DNA from 4 places in the Lysinibacillus sp. G01H genome. Region 1 is predicted to be linked to each of the others. Evidence: riboswitches for the same ligand, from Rfam matches in the RefSeq annotation. Region 1 holds a riboswitch; each other region holds the start of a gene.
The links. Region 1 has a riboswitch for cobalamin ahead of PSR12_RS10745 (hypothetical protein). Riboswitches for the same ligand answer to the same signal wherever they lie in the genome.

Region 1 (7,793 bases):
TCAGTGGAATTTTGAGCAAATACTATGAGCAAATCATAAGGACCTTACATTGGCTTTCATTGCACAAAACATTTGCTGAATCAAGATAAAATGCGCTCGGTTTTTTGTGATTTTTTTGCTTTTTTGAAGGATTTTTTTCGTTTACAGAAAAATGACTGTTTACAATACGACTTTTATTAGCTACTATCAAGTGTGAGTATTACATAAAAGGAGACGACAATAATGTCAACACAACGAATAGAAAAAGATTTTTTAGGTGAGCGCGTATTACCAGCAGAGGCGTATTACGGAATTCAAACACTACGTGCTACGGAAAACTTCCCGATTACAGGCTACACAATTCACTCTTCACTTATTAAAGCAATGGGGATTGTGAAGAAGGCAGCTGCATTAAGTAATATGGAAGTACACCTATTATCAAAAGAAATTGGTGAGGCAATTGTCGAAGCAGCACAAGAAGTGATTGATGGCAAATGGGATGCTGAATTTATCGTAGACCCAATTCAAGGTGGAGCAGGTACTTCCATTAATATGAATGCCAATGAAGTCATCGCTAACCGTGCCCTAGAAATTTTAGGGAAAGAAAAAGGTGACTATCACACAGTAAGCCCAAACAGTCATGTCAATATGTCACAATCAACAAATGATGCTTTCCCAACAGCTATTCATATCGCTGTGTTAAATTTAATAGATGAATTATTAGTAACGATGGATTATATGCAATCCGTTTTCCATCAAAAAGCTGAGCAATTTGCTCATGTTATTAAAATGGGTCGTACGCATTTACAGGATGCCGTGCCAATTCGCTTAGGACAAGAGTTTGAAGCTTATTGCCGCGTGATCAATCGTGACATCGTACGCATTCGTCAAACACGTCCAAATTTATATGATGTAAACATGGGTGCAACGGCTGTCGGAACAGGCTTAAATGCCTTCCCAGACTACATTAAATCTGTTGATGAGCATCTTGCTGAAATTTCTGGTTTACCTTTAAAGGGTGCAACGCATTTAGTGGATGCCACACAAAATACAGATGCCTATACAGAAGTATCAGGCGCTTTAAAAATCTGTATGATTAATATGTCTAAAATTGCTAATGACCTGCGTTTAATGGCTTCTGGTCCTCGCGCAGGCTTAGGAGAAATCCTGTTACCAGCTCGTCAACCAGGTTCTTCAATTATGCCAGGTAAGGTCAACCCAGTTATGCCTGAGGTGCTGAACCAAGTAGCCTTCCAAGTAATTGGGAATGACCATACGATTTCTCTTGCATCGGAAGCTGGCCAATTAGAATTAAACGTAATGGAGCCTGTATTAGTGTTCAACCTAATCCAATCCATTAGCATTATGAATAATGTTTTCCGTGCGTTTACAGAAAACTGCTTAAAAGATATTGAGGCAAATGAAGAGCGCATGAAAGAATATGTAGAAAAAAGCGTAGGGGTGCTAACAGCAGTAAACCCTCACATCGGTTATGAAGTAGCTGCTCGTCTAGCACGTGAAGCCATTCTAACAGGTCGTTCAATTCGTGAGCTTTGTATTGAAGAAGGCGTCCTAACAAAAGAACAATTAGACTTAATTTTAGATCCATATGAAATGACACACCCAGGTATTGCGGGTTCAAGTATCATGAAATTAAAATAAAACGAGCAATGATGGACTGTAGACATGCCCTAAAAAGCTGTCTATAGTCTTTTTTTGTAGACCTTTCCTCATATAAAAATAGAGCGTATCCTTATGTGTTTTAGGATTATTCAACTATAATAATGGTATGGAATACATATTTTAGTTGGGGGAATTTGGAATGAGTTTACGAAAAAAGAGTTTACTTGGCTTTTCCGCTTTAAATGTTTTAATGATCGTTATTTTATTTATCGATTTAGCCAATGTAACGACATTAGATTGGTTTTCTACCGTGTTAACAATTGTAGGAATCGCTATTACACTATCTTACACAGTGTATGTCCACTACAAAGTGATACAGCCTATCAAACAAATTACAGAGGCTGCACAAGCAATTACGGCAGGCCAATTAGATACAGTTGTCATTGAGGTTCGTGACAATAGTGAAATTTCTCAACTAGCAAAATCCTTTTTAGAGATGCAGGAACAGTTACGAACAATGACACAAAAAATTGCGCACAGCTCTACAGATTTATCAGCAAGCATCGAGGAATTATCTGCGAGTACGAATGAAATTACGCTTGCTGTGGAAGAAGTAGATCAACAAATGGATAAGACTTCTGAGGGCTTGAAGCAAGCAGCACAATCGGCTAATGATAGTGCTAAATCTATGCAAGAAACCGTTGATGGAATTGAGCGAATTACAGTAGCCACACAAGATGTGTTTGTGCATGCGAAAGATGCTAGCGAGATAGCAGGAAATGGTGCAAATATTTTACATGTGGCAAAAGAGCAAATGCAATTTATTTCCTCTTCAACAGAAAAAACAAGTGGATTGATGCAGCAATTATCCCTTAAAATGTCAGATATTAAATCAATGACAGATATGATTACGGCCATTACAGATCAAACAAATCTACTAGCATTAAATGCGGCCATAGAAGCAGCGCGTGCTGGAGAGCATGGTAAAGGCTTCGCCGTTGTAGCTGAGGAAGTGCGTCAATTAGCAGAACAATCCAAGCACTCTGCTACGCAAATTGTGGATTTAGTTGTAGGAATAGAAAGTGATACAAAACAAGTAGCCTCATCAGTAGAAGATGATTTGAAAAATGTTCAACAAGGAGTTTATGTCATTGACGAAGCGACAAAATCATTTGGCACGATTTCACAGCATGTTAGTCAGATGACAAGTCAGCTTGAGGATATTTCGACGACAGCTGAGCAGCTTTCAAGTAGCGCCAATGAAGTAGCATCCACTGTGACAACCATAGCAGCTGGCATGGGCAAGCTATCGAATTATACAGAAGCTGTGTTACATTCAATGGACGAGCAAACAGCCTCAATGCAAGCAGTTAATCATGTCACACAGGATTTAAGTGTCCAAGCGGATAACTTACAAAAGTTAACTAACCAGTTTCAGGTTTAGGCAATGAAAAGTATTTTTCTAGGTTTTTTAAGCCCTAAATAAGCATCTTCATCAATACTACGAAAAGCCACAAAGTAGAAATGATGGACCATAAAAACACTTTCCTAGAATACATGGAAAGTGTTTTTATGGTCGAACCAGCGCAATTAGTTTCCCAGTGAACTCCTCAGATAGTGTGTAGATCGTATGCGTATCCTCGACATGCATCAAACTACTGTTTTGACCTTTATCAACTAACCAAAGATGCTAGCCATATTTGTTTCCTGCCTTGTCCACTATTTGTACATTATGTTCTGGTGAAGCCATATTGACGGTACCCTCGTTTTTGACAGCTGTTGCAATGGCTTGTTGGAATAGTGTAAGTAATTCTTCATCCTGATATTTTTTACAAAAATCACGGTTTATCTTGCCAAATTCAGCACGATTAGAAATGCTGACCTTAGCTAAATCATCATCTGGTTTTTCATTACATCCTAGTAAAACAACGGCTAGTAGAGACACTAAAGCAACTATCATTATTCGTAACCACTCACCCCCTCAATAGGCAAAATAATACCACCATTTCCTGTCGTAGCTCTCACTTCTTTGTAATACATTAAATAAACGAGAGCGAAAGGGGACAGATAGTGGGCTTATTTGATGGATTGATCGGCAATGCAAGTGAGGTGAATTTAGAAAAACTACAGGAGGAGGTCCATGATTTATTAATTCCAAATGAGACAGTCAAGAATGCCTATAAAATTATTAGAGACACTTTTATTTTTACCAATAAACGATTGATCCTCATTGATAAGCAAGGAGTGACTGGCAAGAAAACGGAGTATCATTCTATTCCCTATAAAAATATCGTGCATTTTTCAGTAGAAACAGCTGGAACATTTGATTTAGATGCAGAGCTCAAAATATGGGTGTCTGGCAGTTCATTACCGATTCAAAAAAACTTCAATAAGGCGACAAATATTTATAAGGTGCAAAGCGTCTTAGCACAGTATGTGTTGGCGACGTAATGAAGGTGTTAATAGTACATGTGCACAACCAAAAGCCCGCAAATATGCGAGGCTTTTTTGTCGTGCCAGAAGAGGACGGCGTAAGGGATTTTAAGTCGGCTTCATGATTACGGTAGGCTCGAAAATACTGATAAGCGTAAATAAGAACGCCTTGCCGAAGTCTTATTCAAAGACAATCATTTCTCCGACTTCTTTAAACCCGAAGCGTTTGTATATATTCTTTCCATCCTCTGATGCCTGTAAGACTACGGGCTTTTGCTTATCAATTGTTTGACTGAGTAGGAATTGAAACATCTCACTGCCATACCCCTTGCCCCTATACGCATCTTTTGTCATCACATCATAAATCCCATAGCAATGTTTACTGTCTATTAATAATCCCGTAGCGATAGGTATTTCCTTTAAACAGCCAATAAACATTCGAGCATTTGATGCTAACTTTTCCTGTCTCCAAATAAACTTAGAAAAACTTCCTTATATTGTAGAAGCTCTTCCTTGTTGCTTACTTCTGTGATGGTAAGATGATTGGAAATTCGTGGACCTGTGCGAAGTGTATGGTCAAGCTTCATCATCATATTTCGTTCAGCTTCCTGTAAATTGCAGTCTTTTATCAGCTGTAGCCAATCATCGCTTAGATAGTTGGCATCCACCCACGTGCTGAAAGGAAGTTTATTAACAATGAAATGATTAATCCTTTGTTTAAGATGATTTTCCTTATGAATCATAGGCGATTTCACTACTAGCAAATTAAATGTATCAGTTGGAATGTTCGTGTTGGCTATGACAAAATGAGCTTCCTCTATAATTTGTCCAGAAACAGCTTGAGTAAATAGTTTCATTTTTTCCTCTAAATTACTCGTCACTAAATGTTGACTTGCTTTCATATCTTTCATCCTTTCACTATTAGTAGTGCGCACTATCTTTTATTATAGAGTCATTGAAAGATTAAAAATACGGAGTTCACCGTTTTTATATCCTCCCATAATTTTCAGAAAACAATCAGGTACGAAAAGCAAGGATGATTAGTAGTTTGGAAAATATTATGATATTTGACTTTAGAAAAATACTACTTTACAATTGATTTTAGTAATCTAATAGGAATGTGGCGTACACTAAATTCCTATGACAACTGAATAGCGTGTAGTAATAGGTGTAAATTGCGTGCAATTTGCTTAAAAGGGAAGTCGGTGCGAATCCGACACTGTCCCGCAACTGTAAATGTGAGCGACTTTTCAGCAACCACTGTCAAATGATGGGAAGGGGAAAAGTGGCGATGACCATGAGTCAGGATACCTGCCTAGTTACGAGTACACACCATAAACCTACGAGGAATAGGAGGTGGCATGTTGACAAAACAGAATACTCTGTTCGTCACAGTACGTCAAACGCCCATAGTAAATGAAAGGGTTCACAATCGAACTCGTTCACACATACTTAGGGTTTGTTTGCCATTGTGTGATGAAAGAAGATAAAATGAAGGATTTCCTCTAAAGTAGGGAGTCCTTTTTGTTTTGAAAATATGTACGCAAAGGGGATGCACGTATGACAAATTTTCATGTAACGACAACGTTGGAAACGCCTTTTGAAGATCTGAACATTTGTAAGCAACCACGCACAGAAGTTGCCAAGAAAGCGAAAACAAGAATGGTGGTCGAATCTCTAATCGATCAATTATTAGCAACGAAGCTGATTCGCAATGATCGCTTCTTTGAGCAAATCTTATATAATAAAGAAATTATTTGGATACAAAATGGGGATGTGGACGGTCATCTTTTAGCGAAAGCAGCCATAGCAGATGAACTGAAAACAAAGACGAATAGCTTTATGATGTACATGCCGACCAATCCGATTGTCTATGAGGTCAATGGAGAAGCGTATCACTTAATTACACGCATTGATTCTACACGCGCAAAGCCCAACCTTGACCGACTCTCATTGGAGCCAAAGCCTGTTTTAAGTGCCGCTCGTGTCAATGACTTATTATGCTCGATTGTTATGCGCTTTTACGAAACGTATTTACACGATTTAGCACCTCACCATGACAAACTCATCGCATTTGTACAGCAGGAATATGCCCAGTTTATTGCAGCAGTGCAAGCGTTAAATGATTATCATTTCAACTGGCATCCACGTGGCAACGGTCACGAGCTTTTACTGCAATTAATTGATCATCTACAACTATTAAAAAGTCAGCCAGGTAAGGTACTGATTGATTTTACGAACAAGCATGACTACGTGATAGTTGAACCCGCTTATTTGATAGACAAACCAACAAAGAAGGCTGTCGGTGCACTATAAAACCAAGCCCTCCATTTTTTGGAGGGCTTGTTTTGATCTTGCGCTATGAATATCCGCGAAAGCAGGAAAAATACCCGCGCTAGTGCGACGAATACCCGCGAAAGCAAGCAATGCCTTCACGCGAACAAAATCTCCCCATCCTACAGGCAATGCATGGCTGCCTGTGCTTCTTGCCATGGAACCGAATATCCTTTGCCCTTTGCACAAAAGATACTAGAGGAACTATACTCAGGGTCTGCATTTTTATCGTAGCCAATCTGTGCAATCACATCCTCTGTATTATGGCACACATCATAGCCATCAAATTGGAGAGTGAGTGCACCTTTCCCATTTGTATAGGCGGCAAAGGTTGTACTGTAGCTCATTAAAGTGGCAACAGGCGCACGACCTGTTAGGATAACATCCGTTTCGGATAAAATCGGGTCATCGAATGTGCCTGCTGCTTGCTGAATATCATTCATCATACGGCCGATAAAGTCGTTTGAAGCCTTCATTTTAAAGCGATAATAGGGTTCAAGTAGGACATTTTGTGCCTGCTCCAGCCCCTGACGCAGTGCACGGAAACTGGCTTCGCGGAAATCTCCCCCCGATGTATGTTCATTATGCCCGCGACCTGTTAGAAGTGTAAAATGAATATCTGTTACAGGGAAGCCTGTCAGTAGCCCATGATGGTCACGCTCAAACAGATGCTTTTCAACAAGGCGCTGATTGCCTAAAGATAAATGATCTGCATGACAGGCATTGCTGAAGGTATTACCTGTTCCACGTGGATTTGGCTCCATTAATAAATGAACTTCGGCATAATGCTTGAGGGGCTCGAAATGACCATAGCCTGTTACGGGGGTCGCAATGGTTTCCATATATAAAATTTGCGGCTCACCAAAGGAGACAGCTATTGAAAAACGCGTCATGAATACCTCTGTCAGGACCTCTAATTGAATGACACCCATAATATGCACATGGATTTCCTGAAATTTTTCCAGCCAGACCACACGCAAGGACGGCTCTTCTGCTTCGAGTAAACGGAAAAACTGGAGCACTTCCTTGATATGCTGATCGCCCTCATATTGAACCTTTGCCTGTAAGGTTGGGACAAGCTCATAGGGCTGGGATAGCATCGTTGTACCGATTCGATCCCCAATGTTTGCCTGGCTCAGCCCTTTGACAGCGAAAATTTCTCCCGCCTCTACCTGTTGAACGGTCTCATAGCGACTGCCGTTATAAAGGCGAATTTCAGTTACTTTTTCTGTTACTTCGCTAAATGAAAATTCATCACGCACATGCAATGAACCCTTGACCGCCTTCATAAAGGTTAAACGCTGGTGACCATCATGACGAATTTTAAAAACCTCTCCCTCAAACGGGGCAACCTTGTCAAAATCGGTACTCGTTAACAGCGGGAGCTGGTCAAGAAATTCCTGAATGCCCTCATCCTTTAAGGC
Region 2 (7,793 bases), 1.6 Mb from region 1:
AGCTCTGATTGAAGTTGGATATATTGTTCAGTTATCATAAAATGCTCTTTTTTGATGACAGCTCGCTGTTGGTAGTCTGTAGCTGCGGGCATCATTGTAATTTGAGGTTTTGGTATTTCAGGATGAGCATATGTAGTCACCCGTGCTTGATAAACTTCTTCAATTTGGGAGGCAATTAATACTTCATGTGGTGCACCAAGTGCTCTCATTCGTCCGCTTTCCATCAGCAATAATTCATCACAATAAAGAGAGGCTAAATTCATATCGTGTAGTACCATAACAACCGTTAAACCACACTCCATCGCTTCCTTCCGAACCATATCTAAAATTTGACGTTGGTGGGCAATATCTAAATGATTAGTTGGTTCATCCAGTAATAGTATTTCTGCAGTTTGAGCTAAGGCTTGTGCTACAAATACTCTTTGTTGTTCACCACCAGATAAAAATTCCATTGGTGTATGCTCATATCGCTTTACACCTGTTTGTAGCATAGCATGTTGTACAGCCTGTTCGTCCTGTTCAGACCAACTCGAGAAAAAGCCTGTTTGATGCGGATAGCGCCCCAGTGAAACTGCCTCTCTCACACTGTTTGAGAAAGCATTTGCATGAAGCTGTGGTAATACAGCCATTTTTTTTGCCAAAGCACGAGCATTATAAGAAAGAATATTTTGTCCATCAATCGAAATGGTTCCAGCAGTAGCTGGTAAAATACCACTCATTACTTTTAATAATGTAGATTTCCCGCTACCATTCGGCCCTAGAATACCAAGAATTTTTCCTTTTTCAACAGTAAAACTAATGTCCTTGACGATTGGTACATCTTCATAGCCACCTGATAGCTGTTCAACAATAATCATGCCCGTACCCCCTTACTTCTTCGCTGCTTATAAAAAATATAGGAGAAAACAGGAGCTCCAATAAATGCCGTAATAACACCAATTGGTAGCTCTCTTGGCACAATGATTGTTCGTGCTACTAGGTCGCAAATAATGAGTAATGTTGCACCATTGAAAAAAGATAATGGTAATAAATGGCGATGATCAGAACCCCAAATCATCCTTGTCATATGCGGCACCACTAATCCTACAAAGCCAATTGTGCCAGAAACCGCTACAGCCGCTCCAGTGAGCATGGAGCCACCTGCTAATATCAAATATTTACTGCGCTTCACATTAACACCTAAATGTTTTGCCCGTTCTTCACCATACAACAAAACATTTAGTTCTCTTCTTTGTGTCCATAGCATAATTGAACCTACAATCACAAATGGAATGATCATTTGGACATATGGCCAACCACGCATCGAAACAGAACCAAGTAGCCAGCCTATTACCTGACGTAATTCTTCACCAGATAAGGCAATCATTAATGAAATAAGGGAACCTAAAAATGAACTAAAAATAACACCTGTTAATATCAACGTTTCCATTTTCAATGAGCGGTCTACGAGTCTAGCAAAGCTCATAACAACTACCATCGTGATGATAGCACCAATCATACTGAAGGTTGGCAGCGCATACAAACCGACAACAGGTATAGAAATACTAAAAAAGATCGTTAAAACAGCACCAACAGATGCCCCTGATGAAACCCCTAGTGTATATGGATCTGCTAATGGATTTTTTAATAAACCTTGGAATGCTGCTCCAGCAATAGCTAGAGATGCGCCTACTAGTCCCGCTAATAACACGCGAGGCAAACGAATTTTCCAAAAAATATTGGCGGCTGTTTCATCAACCGCCTTATTCCATAATACTTCTAATGGAATATGAACTGAGCCTATCGCTACGCCACACCAGATGCTAATAAGAAGAAGCGTACATGTTAGTGTATAGGCTAGTGCTATTTTTTTCACTTAAATACCTCAGGATAGATTGCTTTTGCTAATTCTTCTAGACCTTCTGCTAAACGTGGCCCTTGACGACTTGTTGTACTTTCATCTACCTGCACAATCGCATTATTTTTTACGGCATTAATCGTATCAAAGCCCGCCCGTTTTGGTATTTTCGTTAAAATATCTGGTACATAATGATATGTCACCACGATGACATCTGGATTTTTTGCGATAATTTGTTCTGCATCAATTTTATACCAATTATCGCCATCTACAGCTACATTCTCTGCATTGATCATTTCAAGCATCGCGTTCATAAACGTACCATTGCCAGATGTATAAATATCTGGCTCATCTGATGCTTCAACTAACACTTTTTTGGGTTCAACATCCTTGACTTTAGACAAAACTTCTTCTACTTTCGCCTTCATATTAGCAACAATTTTTTCTGCCTCTGGTAATTTCCCTGTAGCACGTCCAAGTTGCTCAATTGTTGTATATGTTTCATTAAAGTCTTGTGCATTTCTTACTACAAAAACTTTCAAACCTGCTGATTCAAGCTGTGCAATAGCCTCTTCTGAAAGAGACATGCTAGATTCGTGTGAAAAAACGATATCTGGTTTTAAGGCAATAATTTTTTCAATATCGTACTCCATACCGCCAACCTTATCCTTCTCAGCTGCCTCTGGCGGATAATCGTCGTTGTCAGTAACACCAACTATTTCATCATTTAAACCTAGTCCAAAAAGGATTTCAGTATTACTCGGAATAAGTGAAACAATTTTCTCAGGAGGTGCTTCAAGTGTAATGTCCTTACCAAGGGCATCTGTTATCGTCATTGGGAATGTTGCTTCATCCACCTGTGCTGTTTCTTGCTGTGTTTGCTGCTCGTTAGATGACTTGTTATCTTTTGCTTCCTGCCCACAAGCAGCTAGCAAGCCTACTGCTAAAAATGCTGATAATCCTATTTTCCAAAATTTCTTCATGTGAATCCTCCTTCGTTGGTCCATGCGACATTTCGCTTTATTTTGCATCAAAATAAAACCCCTCATCTTTGAACGATGAGGGGGCAAAATCGCACCAAAAAACTGATACAAAATCCACCACCCTATCCTCGTAGGTTGTCATGTCGTTATAAAGGCAGGTCTCCTGGCTAGTGCTACTTGCGATTTTTCAAGCCTTCCCGAAATCTTCAGTGGCATCATTTGAAAAAACTCACACTTACAGTGGCGGGACCGCATCGGAATTACACCGATTTCCCTTTTCACTTTACTTAAGTAAAGAACCTTTATAATATTCAGTTGATTTCATTATACATGAAAATGAAAGAAGTCGCCTCCATTCAAGACGACTCCCCGGCCATTATACAATTTCAGAAAAGTATTGGACTGTTTTCATTTGAGCACCCATTTCTCTTAATGACCATGTCTGTTCTAAATAAACGTCCGCTAGTTTTTCATATTTTCCACCAAATTTATGTGCCCACTCAACCGCAATGACACTTTCATAAAGGTGAGCCATTTTTTCAGCCATACCTTTTGCTTCAAAAGTTTTCGTTGCCTCGTCTAAAGCGCTAAAAATTTGCAGTTTTATAGAAATATTCGCCAATTGTTCTTTAACGATTTGTACTAGTGAGCTGTCAGCTAATTTCTCTAATCGTTCCTCCATCTCACAGACAAACAGTTCATGTGCATGAAACTTATCCACTAAACGAATGAGTTCTAAGGCCAAAATATTAGCCGTCCCCTCCCACACCGTCAACACTTGCGCGTCTCTTAATAAGCGGGGCGTTACAAAGTCTTCTATATAGCCATTACCCCCGTGTAATTCAATTGCCTCACTAGCATAGTGAACAGCTTGCTCTGCCGTTTCCTTTTTCATAATGGCAATATATAAACGATTCATAATAAGGTCTTGCTGTGTTCCCTGTCCACTTGTCACTTTATCGTATAATTGAATAAGATCAAAAACTGTCGCTACTTCCACGTGCAACTTAGCTGCAAATTTCCCTAAAGTATCCTGAATCATAGGGTATTGTGTTAAGGGCTTGCCAAATGCATGTCGATTGCTTACATAATGTTTTGCCTCTAAGAAGCCACGACGCATAATACCAATAGAAGCGACTGCATTACAAATTCTTGAGAGATTTAGTGCTTCTAGCATATAATAAATCCCTTTATTTTGCTCCCCTACAACATAGGCAAGTGCACCATCAAATTCTACCTCACCAGAGGGAACTGCCCGAACGCCTAATTTATCTTTCAATCGACGAATACGTAGATGATTTGTTGTACCATCTTCTTTACGCCAAGGAACTGCAAACAACGTTAAGCCTTTGGAACCTGCTGGCGCCCCTTCTATTCGTGCCAATACCATCGCTACACCACACATGCCCGCATTGGATGCAAAGTATTTTTCACCATATAGACGATACGCAGTGCCATCCTTTCTCGCCTCCACCACATTTGCACCGACGTCAGAGCCTCCTTGACGTTCTGTTAAAAAGGTCGCACCTTCATATAAATCTGTGTCACCTGTTGCACAAACATGTGGTAAAAAACGTTGCTTTACCTCTTCATCTGCATAATGATCTAATAGATAGGCAGTAGCCATCGTCAATGTTACAGGACAATAAAATCCTGGCTCTGCATGTGATAGCAAATAACCTTGTGCAAAGCTATAAACATAATTCCCCTTGTGACCTAGCTGCGGAATATGCTTGTGTACATAACCTACAATCCCAGTATTATATGTCTCTTCAATCGTTTTTTTATAGCCATCATTAACCCAAACCTCTGATATCTCTTCACCATAGGCATCGTATCTTTGAAGGCGAGGTTCACCCTGTCGATCTGTATGCTTTGCCCTCGTATCAATATCACCTGCACATAGCTCACCAAAATCTGTTAACTCTCGTTGGGCATATGATAGAAACTCTTTATCTAACATCATTCCTACTATTTTTTGAAGCGTGTCATCTTCCGTAAAAAAGTTCGTAGTACGCATTGCTTCTTTTTGTAATACTTTCATGCTATCTCACCTCTTGCCCCTTCAAATTTTGTTTTAATATTTTGCCTGATGCATTGCGTGGTAGCGCTTCCACTTTTTCAAAAATACGTGGTATTTTAAATTTTGCAAGATGTTCCTCTAAATAAGCTTTCAAAGCTTCCTCATCGATGTCTTGTTTAGCAGAATACATCGCCTTTACCGTTTCGCCCCATTGCGGATGTGGCACACCAATTACCGCAACCTCGAATATTCCTTCAAAGCTCAATAAACAATCTTCAATTTCTTTCGGATAAATGTTGACACCACCCGAAATAATGACATCCTTTTTACGATCTACAATCCAAATAAAACCATCTTCATCCTTACGAGCTAGATCTCCTGTTTTTAACCAACCGTCAATAAAGGCTTCATTAGTTGCTACTTCATCCTTATAGTAGCCAAGCATGTTACCCTCACCCAACAAGACAATTTCCCCCACTTCGCCTACATTTACATCTTCTCCACTGTTATTCACAATACGCAATTCTGTACCAAGTGGCGCCCGCTGACCAATACTTCCTGCCTTTGCTTCATGCTCCTTGCCAAATAATAATGAACCACTTGGACCTGCCTCTGTTAATCCATATACACAAGTTAAATTATTTGTGCGGAATGCCTGCTGAATGAATCGAACCTCACTTTGAGATAACGGTGCCCCACCATAGACCCACCATTTCATAGAAGACAAATCTGCCGAATGTAGCCTTGGCATCTGTGCCGTTAATAAATAAGCAACAGGTGCACCAAAGAAATGTGTTGTTTTCTCCTTTTCAATGGAATCAATGAATAAATCGGGTGTAAAAGTTGGTGTTAATACATTTGTTGAGCCTACCAATACACCCGCCATTAAAAATAAATGTAATGGTGCAGAGTGTGTTAATGGCATCATGAGCAAAATACGGCTCTCGGGCTTTACCTCCATTTCAACAGCTATCATTTGCGCCACTGTTAAAATATTACGGTAGCTAAATAACACACCCTTTGGTTTTCCTGTCGTACCAGATGTATATAAAATCGTGGAAGGGTCATCCTCTTGTAACTGACAATCAATTGTTTGTGTACTAGCATTTTGAAGCATTATTTCATATTGATGCCATCCCACTTTTTCTTGACCTGTTTTAATTTTTAACGGAATTCCAGCTAGCTGTTCAACTGCTGCAAAAATAGTCTCATGTACGACAATTGCCTTCGCTTCGGCATGCTGCGCCACGTACTCTACTTCTTGCAATGTAAATTTCGCATTGACTGGCACAACGATCGCTCCGATACGCTGAATAGCAAAGTAACTGACTACAAACTCTAAAACGTTTGGCATAAAAATTAAAACCTTATCCCTCTGCTTTACTCCCTGCTCTAGTAAAGCATGACTAAAACGTGTCACCTGCTTATCTAAATCTTGGTAGGTTACTCTTCTGCCATGACAAATAACGGCTTCATTTTTCGAATACTTACGGGCATTACGTGCTAACAAATTGGAACTATTCATCTTGCATCTCTCCCTTTAAAGTCGCTAATTTTTCACTAAACATGCCATGCATTTGCTGTAACTCATGCTTCATCTGCGTCAGCTCAGCTATTTTACTCTCAATCTCTTGGATTTTTTGATCACCGTATTCAACCGTTCGCTCTAATTGCTGAATTCCTGAGCGATCAAAATCAAATAGTAAAACCATCTCTTTGATTTCCTCCAACGAAAAACCGTAACGCTTGCCTCTGAAAATAAGCTTGAGCTTCGCCAATTCTTTTTTTGAAAAGGTTCGTTGGTTGGTAGATGAACGATGGGGGCAAAGAAGCCCAAGTTCCTCATAATAACGAATTGTCCGCGTAGACACATTAAACTCCTTTGCTACCTCCTGAATCGTCTTCAAAACCATCTCCCCTTTCCTAATTGGCAACAGTATACCATTGACGTTAACGTAAACTACAACAGAATTTTCGGAATTAACAGAAAAACAAAGTTTGAAACAGCTAATTTCCCACGGTTTATCCATGTCTTTTGTCTTTCTATCCGTCACATTTGGAACTTTATCTCGCATATTCAGCCTTCTATCCATTAAAAAAGCCCCTAACCCTTTTCAGGTTAGGAGCTTAAAGTTTAATTACATTTTTTCAGGTGCAGATACGCCGATTAAGCGTAGTGCATTTGCAATTGTTGTGCGGACAGCCGTAATTAATGCTAAACGAGCCTCTGTTAACTCTTTGTTTGAAGCATCTAATACTTTTTCTGCATTATAGAAGCTGTGGAATGCAGCTGCTGTTTCTTGAATATAGTTTGCGATACGGTGCGGTGTGCGGTGTTTCGCTGCTTCCGCTACCACTTTCGGGAAATCACCAATCTTTTTCAGTAAATCGATTTCCTTTTCTGCTGTTAACAAATTGAGATGTTCTGTTGTAGCAGCAAAGTCTTGTTCATTTGCTGAACGTAAAATAGATGAAATACGTGCATGCGCATATTGTGCATAGTACACAGGGTTTTCATTAGATTGTGATACTGCAAGATCAAGATCAAAGTCCATATGAGAATCGCCAGCTGTTTTTACAAAGAAGTAACGAACTGCGTCAAGGCCAACCTCTTCTACAAGCTCACGCATTGTTACTGCATTTCCTGTACGCTTAGACATCTTGAATTTTTCACCGTTTTTATAAAGCTGAACCATTTGAATAACTTCCACTTCTAACGTATCACGATCATAACCAAGCGCTTGAATCGCTGCTTTCATACGTGGAATATATCCGTGATGATCAGCTCCCCAAATATTGATTAATTGATCGAAGCCACGGACAATTTTGTCTTCGTGGTAAGCAATATCTGGTGTTAAATATGTGAATGACCCATCATTTTTAATTAGCACACGATCTTTATCATCACCAAATGTTGTAGAGCGGAACCAAGTAGCACCATCCTCTTCAA
Region 3 (7,793 bases), 170 kb from region 1:
AGTGCCTGGGCTATTCAGTACGGTTACACTATGCTTTAATGCTAGTCCACTTCTTGGTCGAATTTGGGCTTCCGTTCCCTTAGGTAATTCAATCTGTATACCTGTCTTAATGAGTTTGGCTACGCCTGCTGGGATTTCTACTGCTTCTATGGAATAGAGATCCATGCCTGCATCCCCAGGGTTGGCTTGTATCGGTAGCATGGCATCAGCGTGAACTTTTTTAATTTTTACTTCTAGATTCATTGTTCTTCATCCTTAACGATTAAAATTGAATGTGTCATCTGTGATTGGCGCAACTTTTGCCTTCGCATACGTAGCGCCCTTTTGTGAAAAGAAATCATATGTGGAGCCTTCATTACGAATACCATTCATCACAATTGGATTGACTTCCTCTTCTGGGAACATGGCTTCAAAGCCTACATTCATTAAAGCTTTATTAGCATTATAACGTACATATGCTCGCACTTCAGGTGATAATCCTGTTTCCGCATAAATATCATCTGTATACTTCATTTCATTTTGATATAAATCTAATAATAGCTCATAGCCCCATAAATGTAGCTCTTCTTGCTTTTCCTTTGAAAATTGCTTGAATAGATTTTGAGCAAAAAATCCAACTGCTACCCCATGGATAGATTCATCCCGCAAGATGAGTGAAATAATCTCGGCACTGTTTCGTAGGAAGCCTTGTCCTCCTAAGTAGAGTGGATAGAAAAAGCCAGAATAGAACAAGAAAGATTCAAGCATAACGGAGGAGAACATCGCTTTCCATAAGCTCTCTGGGTTGCCTTCTTCAATACTATTATAAATGTCTGCGATTTTATTGGCCTTATACTGTAGAAATTCATTTTTCTTGACCCATTCAAATAGCTCGTCGATTTCTTCGTTTGTACAAAGCGTTGTGAAAATATAAGAATAGGACTTGGCATGTATCGCCTCGAATGCATCAAAAACAGTTAGGACAGCCTTTTCCTGTAAATCGTCTGTATAAGCAGCAACACGATTCATCCCGATATTTGTTTGTACAGTATCCAGTAAGGTTAATCCTGCAAATACTTTTTTATATGTGTCCTGATGCTCAAAGCTTTTCCATTGTTTAATATCTTTACTGACCGCAATTTCTTCTGGAAACCAAATTTGCTTCCATTGCTGGTCCCAAAATATTTGGGCAAGCTCACTTGTTGCCTTATTCCAATTGACTGCCTCATAAATTATATTTGACATGCTACACACTCCTCTAAGCTTTGTAATCGTTGACGAACATAGTAAACAGACTTAATGCCCTTTACCCACGCATAAATGTATACTTTAGCCAATTGTTCGGTTGTCCAATTGTCCGTTACATAAAGCGTCATGGAAATACCTTGGTCAACGTGCTTTTGAGAAGCTGCATATAAATCAATTAAATCATAAGGATTCACATCATACGCCTCCACATATAAATGACTATTGTCATTTGTTAAATGAGGCATTGGATAAATGGTTCTACTATCGGCATAATCACGAACCTCTACGCGCTCTGTACATGGAGCGATTGAAGCCGTACAGCTACGAATATATGAAATACTACCAGTTGGTGCAATAGCCAAACGATAGGAATGGAATAGCCCATATTGCATCACATCTTGCTTTAACGTTTCCCACATCTTGTTCGTAATGATTGGAATATTGCCAAGTGCCTTCAATACAACAGGTGACAATTCTTCCTCAGCTTTATTGATATATTGGTCAAAATAGCTACCAGATGCATAATCACTGTCCTCGAATCGATAGAAGGTTGCAGCTTTTTCTTTTGCCATTTCCATCGAAGATTTCAGTGAATAATAGTTCATCGCTTCCATAAAGTGATCCATGAAATCAATAGACTCTTTAGAGCCGTACAGGATGCCCTCCGTCACCAGATGCCCATGGAGGTTCATACAGCCAAGCCCTACAGAATGCATTAATTGATTGGCTTTTGCAACAGACGGTACATTTTTAATATGCGTCATTTGCGATACATTTGTTAATAGGTGCATCGCTGTATCGACTAATGCGCCGAAATCATTCACTTTACTTGCTGCATGGATATCGATGGAACCTAAGTTACACGATACATCTAATCCATAGTCATTTGGTTGATCCTGATCCGTAATGATACTTGTCTCTTGCACTTGCAGAATTTCTGTACATAGATTGGACATTTTGACACGTCCAATATTTTTTAAAGGATGTACCTTATTGACATTATCATCAAAGATTTCAAACGGGTAGCCTGATTCAAATTGTGCTTTTTTCACCTCTGTATAAAGCTTCCGTGCATTTAAACGTTTAATTTTACGAATTTTTGGGTTATCAAGTAGCTCGTAGTACATGTCTGAAATGGAAAGCTCAGACATACGTTTACCGTATTCTTTAAAAATATCGTATGGGCTAAACAAGACGATATCCTTATCACGTTTCATCAGTTCGAAGAAAATACTAGGTATAATAATCCCTGTTGAAAGGGTTGCGAGGCGAATTTTATCATCAGCATTTGGTTTTTTTGATGATATGAAATTTTCTATGTCTGCATGGAAAATATTTAGATAGACAACACCTGAGCCATTTCGTTGCCCTAACTGATTCGAATAACTGAAAGAATTTTCTAACAGTTTCGCTACTGGGATGACACCACTTGCACGATTTAATATTTCTTTAATTGGATCACCTAAAGGACGTAAATCTGTTAAGTTGACCCCAACTCCACCACCAAGGCGTGATAGCTCTAAACAATAGCCAATATTTTCGGCAATACTATTCATGGAGTCATCCATTGATAACTTAAAGCAGCTGACTAATTCACCACGTGCTTTCTTACCACTATTTAAAGCAGTTGGTGTCGCTGGCTGGTAGGCTTCCATCATTGCTTCGACAGAGCGTTCTGCTAGAGTTGTGTTTCCTTGCGCCAAATACAAAGCAATAATGACAATACGATCCTCATACTTTTCTAAGATCTCTTCCCCGTCACGACTTTTCATAGCATAGCTATCATAAAATTTGCTTGCGCTCATAAAGGATGGGAAGCGGAAATTATAATCATAGGCTTTCTTGTACAGCTTCTTAATAAATTCCATCTCGTACATATCGATAAATGCTTTCTCATAGTAGCCCTCATCAACTAAATAGCGGATTTTTTCCTCAATATCTATAAAATAACGCAAACGTACGTTAACATACTCTAAAAAGTAGCGGCGCGTAGCTTCGCGGTCCTTTTCTAACTCAAGTAATCCAGTTGTACTATAACGATTCAGTACGTCATTATTAAGCTTTAAATAGGTTTTCATCTCATTACCCTCGTTTCATAAAACGTTTGTATTGCTTCGTAATCCGTTTGATTACCTCGTAAATCTAATTTCCTTACTAAGGGTACATGATAGGTAGCGGCGATTTTCTCACCAGCAGCGCCAAATACATGATGGCCGAAATTACTATTGCCACTGGCAACTACTCCTTTACAAAAATCCCTGTTTTTTTCTAAGAAACGTTGTACCTTTGCTGGAATGTCACCTAAACCATCTGTGTAGGTAATTAAAAGATAGGGCTTGTTCAATCGCAATTCCTCCGAGAGCTCGATACATTCTGCCTTTAATTTGGATACAACATTTCGGACATTACCTGTACGACTCGCGTAAACGATCATAGAGCAATCAACTCAATTTGAGAAACAATTTCCTGAACATCTCCTATAAAAGTTTCATTCATCTCTAAAACAGGCACACTTAAAAAACCTGCGTCAATAATCGTTTGCTTTGCCTGTTCATCATGATCGATGTTAACAATTTCAGCTTCAAGTCCTGCACGTTGTAGTTCAGATTTTACCCATAGGCATTTTGGACAAATTGTTTTCGTATAAAGTTTCATAGAAATCCCTCTTTTCATAAAATAAAAAGCCTATCTCCTCTAGAGAGATAGGCTAAATGGAAACGTTAACATACCAAAAATACTGACGTTCCCATCTCTTAATCCCCGAAGAAATGATAAATTTGTTTTATAAAGGCAGGTCTCCTGGCTTTGCTTCATTCTCTGATTCCCTTCCCATGCAAATGCACAGTGGTTGCAATCATCGTCAGCTTCACAGTTGCGGGGACAGCGTCGGAATTGTACCGAACTTCCCTTTTAAACTACATATAGTAGTACCTTTGTAAAACGAACACAATATATAGTTGTTGTTCAATAGTTTTAAGTGTACCATCCTTCAAATGAAAAGTAAATCAAGATTCTAAACTTCTTTATTTTTGGATTATTCAGTATTTTTAATTATGTAGTTCCAAGTAGATTACCACTAATCATTTATACCCAAATCAAAAATCTATTTTAAACGATGAACATCTTTATCTATCAAAATGTATCTAGAATTCTGAAAGAAATGTTCTATTTTAAGTACCATTGAAAAATAGTAGCTTCTATATGTAAATCCTGAAATAATTATCATCTCTTACACGTTTCAAATGACACTCATTAAAAAAGAGCATGCTTTTATCATAACATGCTCTAACCATTCTATCTTTGGGATTATAGTCTAATCTTAACCTCAGTCCCATCCTGAGCTTTGACATCGACTAGCACGAGTCCCTTATAATTTTGTAGTTCCTTGATAATCGGCTTTAGCATTTCTTTGTCGATGAGCGGAAAGGTAAAGTCTATGTTCTTTCGATCGAAGTATGCCTTTGTCCACTTATTGGCTTGTTGCTGAATCCATTTAGAAGTTAAAATGGAGAGGACAATGGTTAGCACGGTATAGGGAACTGGGACTGTAAAGCGAACATCTTTTGCTTTCACTTTTACATGCATCATTCGTCGCCTCTACTCAATGAAGACTGCAACGGAATCCCCGTTTGCTGATTTTATATCTACAATTTGTCCGTCTAATTCATTTTCGATTGCTTCAAGAAGAAGATTGATGTCGATATCTTTTACGTATTTTTCTGATTGTGGAATACTCGCAGCGATGCTGTGTCCTGCCATAAGTACGGCTTTGACAAGTTTAATCGGCAAGTTTACCGTAACATTATCATTTTCGGTGGATACAACACGAACCTTTAATGTTTTTTCTAAATACTTTGTTTTTTCCACAAATTTGTTCTCTGATTCTTCTTTCTGTTGTAGCACTTGAATCAGCTCTGATCCTTTATCCGCATCAATTTTTCCCTCTTGAATCATGGTTAACACTTTTGTGATTTCCTCTTTCATGGTCCGTTCCTCCCTATTCGTCTTTTAAGAGCTTTATCGCTTCATCTGTTGTGATTTCGCCATTTTCCAGCATGCTTACAATTTTTTTCTCGTCTACTTCATTTTTCTTTTTTTGAGCATAGCCAAGGAATGAAATAATGTCGTTTAGCTTGCCTCGAACTGTTGGATACGAAACCCCCAGTTCCTTTTCAACCTCTTTAATGTTTCCTCGGCAGGTTAAAAATACTTCCACAAAATGAAGCTGATCCTGTGATAAGGATGCTAGCTTCGACAATTCAAATTCATTTTCAATGGTCGTGTGACAATGAGAACACTGTAACTTCGTAATTTTTAATGTTCTACTACAGACAGGGCAATTTGTGATTACTTGATAAGCCATAGTGAACTCCTTCCTTTAAGTTAAGTTGATTATATAACAAAGAAATTAAATATGTAAATAATAAAAATTGATTTTTTTTAATTATAAAATAAATAAAATTAATTATTAAATTAAAAATGTTAATTAATCATTGCTGTATTGCTTGTCCTAAGCAATTTCAACTTTACTCTATGTATGTCTTTTCTATTTCTACTTGTAGCTAGCGGCATCAGTTAGATAATGACAGTTTAGAATTGAAAATAAGGTTACATTGTATTCTGTAAAAAAATTTGTTACTATAAAAAGACAATTATGAGAGGACTGATGAATGGACAATGAAGAACTAAACTATATTTTCATTTGAATTGAATGATTTCAAACACAAAATATAGGGTTAGTCTATCCATTTTTAACAATCAGTTTGCATTGTATTTGTCATGACACAAATGGCAAATTGTATTTATTCAGTGAAAGACTAATCCTTCCAATGCACAATTGGAGGGATTTTTTCTTGCTTTCATAGTTGATTTTGCACCTTTCATTTACCCATAAAGGAGAGGGAAAATATGAGCGATTCAGAAACTATTGTGACGCATGTAACACTCCGTATAAGTCGTTAATATCCATCTGCTTATACGGAGAAATAAAACATAGATGGATAGACCGACTTTGTATGAAAAGTAAACTGTTGTAATACAAAGGAGGAATTATCATGTCCATGATACAAGTACAAAACTTAACTTTTTCTTATCCAAGCAGCTTTGACAATATTTTTGAGAATGTCAACTTTCAAATCGATACGGATTGGAAACTTGGATTTATCGGTAGAAACGGACGAGGTAAAACAACATTTTTTCAGTTGTTATTAGGAAAATATGAGTATAGCGGAAAAATCATCTCTTCTGTAGACTTTACTTATTTCCCCTACCCTGTTTCAAATCCAAATAAATATACCCACGAAATATTTGAGGAAATTTGTCCTCAGGCAGAGGATTGGGAATGTCTACGTGAAATAGCTTACCTACATGTAGATGCAGAGGTCATGTATCGTCCTTTTAAAACATTATCCAATGGCGAGCAAACAAAGGTGCTGATTGCTGCGTTGTTTTTGACAGAGGGTCAATTTTTATTAATTGATGAGCCAACCAATCATCTAGACACGGATGCACGAAAGACGGTTTCAGATTATCTTCGCAGGAAAAAAGGATTTATTTTAATTTCACATGACAGAAGCTTTTTAGATGGCTGCGTTGACCATATTCTATCGATCAATAGAGCCAATATTGACGTTCAAAGTGGAAACTATTCTTCTTGGAAGTTAAATTTTGATCGACAGCAGGAGCACGAAGAAGTAACCAATCAACGACTGCAAAAAGATATCGACAGATTAAAACAATCCTCAAAGCGTTCGGTAGGATGGTCTAATCAAGTGGAAGCCTCCAAAAATGGCACAACCAATTCAGGTTCAAAGCTGGACAAAGGCTTTGTCGGGCATAAAGCAGCTAAGATGATGAAACGAGCAAAGAATCTGGAATCCAGACAACAAAGAGCTATTGAGGAAAAATCAAAGCTGCTAAAAAATGTGGAAAAAACTGAGTCATTGAAAGTAGAGCCATTATCATGTTCATCTAAAGAAATGGTTGCTGTAACAGATGTATCCATTCAATACGATAACCATATCGTGAATAAGCCTATTAGCTTCAAAGTGGCACAAGGGGATCGAGTTGTTTTAGATGGCAAAAATGGAAGCGGAAAAAGTAGTATGTTAAAACTTATTCTAGGTAAGCCCATCCAACATACAGGCTCCATAAAGTTAGCTTCAGGTCTAGTCATTTCCTATGTTCAACAGGATACATCCCATTTAAAGGGATTGTTATCGGAATTTATTGAAGAGTATGGTATTGATGAGACGTTATTTAAATCAATCCTGCGCAAGATGGATTTTGAGCGTATTCAATTTGAGAAGGATATCTCTCATTATTCTGGTGGGCAAAAGAAAAAGCTCCTGATTGCTAAAAGCTTGTGTGAGAAGGCTCATTTATATATTTGGGATGAACCACTCAATTTTATTGATATCTATTCACGCATGCAGATTGAAGAGCTTATAAAAAGCTCCCATCTCACAATGGTGATTGTTGAGCATGATCAGGCATTTCAACAAACTGTAGCAACGAAAACGGTAGCGATGTCGTAAAGAGAAGAATCCATTTTATGGATTCTTCCT
Region 4 (7,793 bases), 2.2 Mb from region 1:
TCATGCAGACCCACATCCAGGAAATATCCATATAGATGAATCAGATGGCACACCAGTCTTACTTGACTTTGGCGCAGTAGGACGTCTAGGTGCAACACAGCAAGAAGGCTTAAAGTTATTTTTGATGGGCATTCAACTAAATGATTCAAGCGTTTTATATGATGGCTTAACATTATTAGTGGAAAATGCTGATCATGCAGAACGTGCGAGAATGGAACAGGCAATCGACCAAATATTACTGAAAATTTCCTATGTTGACCGTATACCTACTGAAGAATTAATTCACGCCCTGTTTACAGTGGTAAGAGATTTTGGACTTGCATTTTATCCAGCGGTGGGATTGGCTCTCCGTTCCTTAGTAACGTTAGATGGCACATTACGGGTAATAGATTCACGTTTTGATATCTTTACAGAGGCAAAGGATTTTTCTGCTACATATATGCGTGCCTCTTTCCTTAAACCTTTTAAAGAACCGATGGCAACTAAGGAGCGGCTGCAAGAAGAATTATCTATGCTTATACCGACTTTGCGTAAAATGCCTAGAAGAGTCGATCAGCTCATTCAGCGAGTTGAAAGCGGAAAAATCATTTTACATCATGATGTCTTTTCGGATGAGCATAATGCACGTTTTATTACACATTTGTTTTCTCAATTTGTTTTGCTGCTGGTGGGTATAACTTTTGGTATTATATCTGTCGCTCTTTTAGCAATATCACAATTTATCCATGATTCTTATGCGGTCTATTTGAACACAGCAGCATATTTAGGTTTATTTTTATGTGCCATTTTGTTAGTGAGATTATCTATACAAGCATTAAGGTCAATGAAGCAATAGGTAGGGAATTTTTTCCCTACCTTTTTTCTTTGATACCCTCAAATATTACAAAAACATTACAAAAGATCTACTGGGTCTAATGTCGAATTAGCTAATAGTTTCCCTGTGTAGAAGAAAAATGTGTTTTGTAGAATAATGTAGTTTATAGGCGAATGTTACAGAAATATTTCGAGTTTTACTAATGTATTAAATAGACATGAAATAGTATAAAAGTTATGTAGAAAATGCTAAACTTTAAAAGGCTAAAATAAATATAAGAACATTTAATTAAAATAGAAATCGTTCAAGTGATTACATAGAATATCGAGAGCGAAATTGATAGATGAAGGGAAATGAAGGTAACGTGGCTAAGCGTAACAAATGGCGTAAGTCGATGGTGCTAGCATTAGCACTAGCTGGCGGCTTATTATTTAATACAATTCAACCAACAGAAGTACATGCCGAAGAAACATCTCAACAAATGATTGAGAAAAAGGCAGAAATAGATGCACAAATTAAAAAATTACAAGAAGAACTAACGAAACTACAACAAGAGATCGACGCAAAAGTAAAGGTATTTAAACAAGTACAAGCTGATATTAAAGAAGTGGATGCTAGTATTGTTGAAACACAAAAACGCATCGAGCAACGTTCAAAAATTTTAAGTGAACGTATGGCTGCATACCAAGCGCAAGACAACACTGTAGGTGTTTATTTAAACGTAGTGCTTGAGGCAAAAAGCTTTGCAGATTTAATGGATCGTGTCGTAGCGGTAAAAACATTAATGGATGCTGACCAAGAATTAGTGGATCAACAGGAAGCAGATAAAGCAAGCTTAGAGCAACAAAAAGCTACATTAGATGAAAAACAAAAGGAACTTCAAAAACAATTCCAAGAGCTTCAGCAAAAAGAAAGCGAAATGGAAGTGAAGAAAGCTGAGAACGAAGCGAAATCACTTGCATTAAAAGCTGAAATTGCAACGAAACAAGAAGAAGAACGTTTAGAAGCAGAGCGTAAAGCAGCTGAAGAAGAGGCAGCTCGTTTACGTGCACTTCAAGCAGCTACACCAGTTATACAAGCAACTCAAAATAATGGTGGAGGCGAACCACAAAAGATTATTGTTGGGTCAGGAGCTGGCACTGTTTCTTCAGGAGATGCCATTTCAACAGCTAAACAATTCCTAGGACGTCCTTATGTTTGGGGTGGTAGCAACCCATCAACAGGTTTTGACTGTTCAGGTCTTGTACAATGGTCATATAAGCAAGCGGGTGTTTCTTTACCTCGTACAGCATCACAACAATATTTAGCAACACAACGCATTTCAGCAGGTGAAGCACGTGTTGGGGACTTAGTGTTCTTCAGCTATGGTTCAGGGGTTGCACACGTAGGTATTTATTTAGGTAATAACACAATGATCGACGCTCAAAACAATGGTGTCGTAATTGAGTCACTTGATTGGTGGAATCAATACTTAGTAGGCTTTGGACGTATTCAATAGGCCTCACTATTATATAGACGGTTGATATAAGAAAAAGGTCATCTTTGTAGAGAAAAATATACAAAGATTGACCTTTTTATTTTGCATTTCTTTCAAAAGAAACAAGACGACTACGTCTATTCTTGAAAAGAGATTTCCCTGCATACTAGATTGATATTAAATTTTAAAATTTACTTTGATGACACCTGTCTCTTTCAACGCAATAAAGAAAATAATAACGAATGGACCAACAAGTAAACCGATAATACCAAATAACTGTAGACCTATGAACATGGAAATTAATGTTGGTAAAGTGGACAAACCGATATGGTCTCCCATTAACTTAGGCTCGACTACTCGACGAATAATAAGTAAAATAGCAGCTAAGATGAATAATTTTACAGCTATAGAGGTGTTTCCCATCAATAGGTGGTAAAGCCCCCATGGCGCTAGAATAATGATAGAGCCTAGGAATGGTACAATATCTATTAACCAGATAATAACCGTCATTGTTACTGCGTATTTCGGTTGGATTAATAGCAGTCCAATGAGTGTGACGCCTCCAATAATAAAGCTTACAAATAAGTGAGCCTTCATATAGCCAAATGTAGCATCTTTTAAGCGATTTAAAATAATTTTTATCTTCTTTGCTGTATTGGGCTTTAAATATTTATAAGTGATTTGCTTTAACTTAGGCAAATCAAGCATAAATAGGAATAGCGCAATCATATAAACGAGAAGACTGATAAATAGGCTGGGTATCTCTGAAAAGAAGGCAGAAACTTTGCTATAATTAAAGAAGCTTAAAAAGGATTCTTCAACTTTCTTTATGAAATCCATTGTGGTTTTTTGAAGCGAAGCACTTACTTCAGGTGGAAAGTCTTCTGTGTATTTAGAAATATTTTCTTGCATATGAAGCCACATATCTGATAGCTTGGAAATATAATAGGGAGCTTGCTTAGATAGTAAAATTATTTGTGTCATTATTTGTGTAATGGATAGATAACAAATAATAGATATAACAATAACACTCACTATGTAAATAAAAGCAACTGCTATTTTCCGTGACATTTTCCATTTTCGTTTAAAGAACATGACAATGGGTTCTAAGAAAAATGCACTGATCCCAGCAAGTATTAAAGGCATGGACACTGGGATAACAAAATAGGCAGCTAGAAGTAGGGATATTATCACAATCAACCGAAAAATCAATTTCCTAGCATTAAATTTATTCATAAACTCACCTTCTTTGCGAAAAAAATTAAGTTAAGTGTACCATAAATCAAATTTTATTACGTTCTGAAACAATAAAGGTAGGGATGAATTATGGAAAAAGAGATTTTGCAACTTTTTAGTAATCTAACAGAGCATGATCGCGATATTCAATATGAATCTTACGAGGAATTAATGAAAATTATGCAGGAACCCGTAGATTGGACATATGCAGTTTGGGAACAGCTAATAAAAGCACTTACATACAATAATGGTTATTCTCGTGCACGTGCTGCACAAATTTTATGCGCTTTAGCTGCAAAAAGTGATCCAGAAGAAAGGGTCTTGGAGGATTTTTTAAAGATTTGGGCTGTGACTTACGATGAACAATCTGCTACAGCAAGGCATGCATTACAGGCCATTTGGAAAATTGGACAGGCGGGTCAAGTACAAAGAGATTTGGTTGTATCGTATCTAGCTAAAAGATTTCAAACATGTATAGATGAAAAACAGCCATCTCTTATTCGTCAGGATATTATTATGTCATTTAAAAAGCTATATGATCAAACAAATGACTCGAAATTATTAGATATTGCCCATCGTTTAATTAATGAAGAACAAGATGCTAAATATAAAAAGAAGTATAAGTCAGCCATCCGTTCAAAGTAGCGAGGTGGTGTTTTTTTGTGCAAATTCTTTGATGAACGGTAGAATAGTCAACTATAATGAATGAAAAAAGGGGATTATAGCATGAGCATTTATAATTATCTAGTTCGGAAGCCTAATGGCGAAATTTTATCAATGGAAACATATCGTGGAAAAACAATGTTAATTGTTAACACGGCAAACCAATGCCGATTTACATATCAATTTGAAGACTTACAGAAAATGTATGATAAATATGGAAAAGAGAATTTTGTAGTTCTTGGCTTCCCTTGTGATCAATTTGGCCATCAAAATCCTGAGGATGGAGAGGAAACTAAGCATCTATGCAAGGTAAACTATGGGGTCACATTCCCGATTTTTGAGCTTGTACAGGTAAATGGAGAGGCTACACATCCACTCTTTAATTATTTAAAGCATGAAGTGAATTACCGAGAGTTTGGGAAGGCAAGTATGCAGGAGAAAATGTTGGCAGAAGCAATTGTTCAACTTGCCCCAAGCTTTTTAGATGGTCGTAACATTCGCTGGAACTTTACAAAATTTCTAGTAGATGCTAATGGTAAGACCGTCGCACGCTTTGAACCAACAGATTCACAGCTCGATATTGAACAAGCAATTGAAACACTACTATAGTAAATTTCTTAATAATGTAAAAATTTGTTGGAATTTTCTCTTCTAGTGTTACTATATTTTAAAATTGAGTACAGCTATTTTTTCTGAATCATATATGATAAACTGCTTTACAAATGAAATATTCTTGCAGGATAAAGGTGCTAGTAAGCATAATCGGGAATCCGGTGAAAAACCGGAGCTGTTTCCGCAACTGTAAGTACAGCCATTATAAAGATTTACCACTGTCTCAAAGAAGATGGGAAGGTCCTTTATAACACATTCGTTTTATGTGACGAACTGTACAAGCCAGGAGACCGACCTTTATTTGAACGTATAAAAACTTCTCGGAAGCTAGGAGGATATACGGCAAATACATAGGCTTTGTCTAGTTTGATGGCTCAATCTTGTATTTTTGTCGTTCCTTTGCAAAAGGAGCGACTTTTTTTATGCCTTTCAAGTAAGAATTTTTCATTATAGAAAATAGGGGGGAAGCAAGTGAAAAAAGATGCCCGTTATTCTTGTTATCCATTTATGCGTGAGAAAGCTTCAACGGTTGATTTTGAAATTCGAACAGATAGCCTTACAACACATCTAGGAGTTGCATTAGCTGCGGTAAAAAAAGAGGATGTTCAAGTTGTTGCTGAGGATTTATTACTTATGTTACCTATGGCGTATCATGTGAATGGCTCAGTTCGTGGGAAATTAGCGGTAACTGAAGAGGATTTATCTTGGTTAAGTGAGCGTTATGATTTTTACGTTCGCCATGTGAAGGAAGAGATTCAAATTTTTGTTTTACCTCAAGGAACAGAGGCCGCTGCAGCCTTACATCTTTGTCGCAGTGAGGCAAAAAAATCATATCGAACTTTACACAAAGTATCAGAAGAACGAGAGGTTCCTGCTATTCTTTTCGATTACCTTGGTTTATTAGCTAATGTATGTTTTGTCATGGCTGTTTTTATGAATCAGCAAGCTGGAATTTCTGAAATACCGTTTATTAGTAAATCCTACCCAATGAAAAAGAAAAAGGAGAATAACAATGAAGAAAGTATTTAATTTCCAATGGCTATCAGTGCTCTTACTTGCACTGGTATTAGCAGGCTGTGGCACTGCTGAAGATACAAAAAATAAAGATGCCTCGCAGGGTACACAACACGTAGAGAAAACAAGCTATAAAGTGACAGATGACCGTGGAGTGGAAATAGCGTTTAATGAAGTACCAAAAACAGTTGTATCTTTACAACCAAGTAATACTGAAATTTTGTTTGCTTTAGGTGTTGGCGATAAAATTGTAGGAGCAACTGAGTACGATACTTACCCAGAGGAAGCACAAAAAATTGAACGTGTCTCTGATACTACGAACTTTAACAGTGAAAGAATTATAGCGTTAAAGCCAGATGTTGTTATTGCTTATACAATCGGTGATAAGGATGCACTAAAGCCGCTTGAGGACGCAGGAATTAAAGTGTTTGTTATTCAATCTGCGACTACTTTCGATGATGTTTATGGAGATATCGAACAAATAGCTGCTGTGATGGATGTTGCTGATAAAGGAAATAAATTAAATGAAGAGATTAAAGCGAAAATTGCTGAAGTACAAACGAAGGTGAAGGACGTAAAAACGCCGAAAAATGTTTATTTAGAGGTTAGCCCTAAGCCAGACATATATACAGCAGGCTCTAGCACTTTCCAGCAAGAAATATTAGATGCAGCTAATGTTAATAATGTTTTTTCTGACTTGAATAGCTGGGCAAAAGTGAATGAGGAAGATGTTATTGCTAAAAATCCAGATATTATTTTAACAACAGTAAACTATACAGAAGATCCAATAGGAGAAATTCTTGGACGAGATGGTTGGAATACTGTGACAGCTATTCAAAACAAAGCGGTATTGTCCATCGATACAGATATCTCTAATCGACCTGGTCCGCGTATTGGTGAAGCTGTAGAATTAGTAGCGAAGGCTGTGTACCCAGAGTTATTTAAATAAGAAATGTTTCCATGCTAGCTGTCAGCCATTCAGCTAGCATTTTTTATGTGGTTTAAATTATTACCTAGCGTGAAAATTGGAATTAATGTAGTTTGTTCTTTAAAATAAAAGTAAGTATGCTTAATAATCTTAGGAGGTGTAGTGAGTGGAGCAATTAGAGACAAAGGTAATTCCATTTGAAGCAGTCCATAATTTCCGAGACATGGGTGGATATAAGACAAAAGATGGGCGTAGGGTAAAGAACGGTTTATTTTACCGCTCAGCTGCTCTTGGAAAAATGACACTGGCGGATAAAGAGCTATTTGAAACGTTAGGGATTAAAACCATTTTTGATTATCGCGATAACAATGAGGCGTATCATAATCCTAACCCAGTGTTCTCATATGCTCAATATATACAAATCCCAGCGAAGGGTAATCATGCTTTTGAAATGCCTACCAATGCTGGTGGTAGAGATTTCTATAAAGTGGTAAGCCCTGAGATGTTTCGAGATTTTTATGCACAAATGCCTTTTAACAATCTTTCATTTAAAGAGTTAATGCAAACGATTCAAAACCCTGATAATCTAGGTCTTGTACATCATTGCGCAGTTGGTAAGGACCGAACGGGTATTGGAGGAGCACTTATTTTGCTAGCTTTAGATGTACCTGAGGAGACCATCATGGAGGACTATTTAGATACTAATATACATTTACGTCCAATGGTAGAAAGAATGGCTCAGGCTATTCAGCATCAGTATAATGAGCAAGAACTACAGCAATTTTATGCATTAATGTCCGCCCGTGAAGACTATTTACAAGCAGCATTGGATGCGATGGATCGTCGCTATGGTTCTAAGACTGGGTTTTTAGAGCAGGAATTTGGCCTAACAATTGAAAAACGAGAGCAATTACAATCCTATTGCTTAATTTAAAAAATGGCCCTTTCACACGATGTGGGAGGGATTTTTTATGTGGAAGCGCTGTATTCCTATAAATCTCTTTACAGTCTGAATATTTGTGATAAGATACAATAGATTTTTAAGAAAA

Region 2: linked by a shared signal. The riboswitch ahead of PSR12_RS02790 (ABC transporter substrate-binding protein) and the one ahead of PSR12_RS10745 (hypothetical protein) in region 1 are both predicted to bind cobalamin.
Region 3: linked by a shared signal. The riboswitch ahead of PSR12_RS11630 (glutaredoxin family protein) and the one ahead of PSR12_RS10745 (hypothetical protein) in region 1 are both predicted to bind cobalamin.
Region 4: linked by a shared signal. The riboswitch ahead of PSR12_RS21805 (hypothetical protein) and the one ahead of PSR12_RS10745 (hypothetical protein) in region 1 are both predicted to bind cobalamin.

Annotation. Positions count from the first base shown of each region.
Region 1 covers NZ_CP118397.1:2,126,175-2,133,967, forward strand. The annotation lists gene aspA (aspartate ammonia-lyase) at 223-1,641, shown strand; gene PSR12_RS10720 (methyl-accepting chemotaxis protein) at 1,802-3,046, shown strand; gene PSR12_RS10725 (hypothetical protein) at 3,293-3,562, opposite strand; gene PSR12_RS10730 (PH domain-containing protein) at 3,673-4,053, shown strand; gene PSR12_RS10735 (GNAT family N-acetyltransferase) at 4,216-4,473, opposite strand; gene PSR12_RS10740 (hypothetical protein) at 4,488-4,937, opposite strand; cobalamin riboswitch at 5,185-5,368, shown strand; gene PSR12_RS10745 (hypothetical protein) at 5,596-6,351, shown strand; gene PSR12_RS10750 (elongation factor G) at 6,492-7,793, opposite strand, start outside.
Region 2 covers NZ_CP118397.1:556,793-564,585, reverse strand. The annotation lists gene PSR12_RS02800 (adenosylcobinamide amidohydrolase) at 1-857, opposite strand, end outside; gene PSR12_RS02795 (FecCD family ABC transporter permease) at 854-1,855, opposite strand; gene PSR12_RS02790 (ABC transporter substrate-binding protein) at 1,852-2,820, opposite strand; cobalamin riboswitch at 2,957-3,139, opposite strand; gene PSR12_RS02785 (acyl-CoA dehydrogenase family protein) at 3,197-4,864, opposite strand; gene PSR12_RS02780 (class I adenylate-forming enzyme family protein) at 4,866-6,368, opposite strand; gene PSR12_RS02775 (MerR family transcriptional regulator) at 6,361-6,750, opposite strand; gene argS (arginine--tRNA ligase) at 6,982-7,793, opposite strand, start outside.
Region 3 covers NZ_CP118397.1:2,299,143-2,306,935, reverse strand. The annotation lists gene dut (dUTP diphosphatase) at 1-243, opposite strand, end outside; gene nrdF (class 1b ribonucleoside-diphosphate reductase subunit beta) at 256-1,224, opposite strand; gene nrdE (class 1b ribonucleoside-diphosphate reductase subunit alpha) at 1,212-3,305, opposite strand; gene nrdI (class Ib ribonucleoside-diphosphate reductase assembly flavoprotein NrdI) at 3,302-3,661, opposite strand; gene PSR12_RS11630 (glutaredoxin family protein) at 3,658-3,882, opposite strand; cobalamin riboswitch at 4,000-4,177, opposite strand; gene PSR12_RS11625 (hypothetical protein) at 4,534-4,815, opposite strand; gene PSR12_RS11620 (SHOCT-like domain-containing protein) at 4,825-5,211, opposite strand; gene PSR12_RS11615 (DUF2089 domain-containing protein) at 5,225-5,590, opposite strand; gene PSR12_RS11610 (Lsa family ABC-F type ribosomal protection protein) at 6,282-7,763, shown strand.
Region 4 covers NZ_CP118397.1:4,296,874-4,304,666, reverse strand. The annotation lists gene PSR12_RS21830 (ABC1 kinase family protein) at 1-835, shown strand, start outside; gene PSR12_RS21825 (C40 family peptidase) at 1,158-2,312, shown strand; gene ytvI (sporulation integral membrane protein YtvI) at 2,469-3,527, opposite strand; gene PSR12_RS21815 (hypothetical protein) at 3,618-4,172, shown strand; gene PSR12_RS21810 (glutathione peroxidase) at 4,254-4,799, shown strand; cobalamin riboswitch at 4,918-5,115, shown strand; gene PSR12_RS21805 (hypothetical protein) at 5,274-5,831, shown strand; gene PSR12_RS21800 (ABC transporter substrate-binding protein) at 5,815-6,765, shown strand; gene PSR12_RS21795 (tyrosine-protein phosphatase) at 6,911-7,678, shown strand.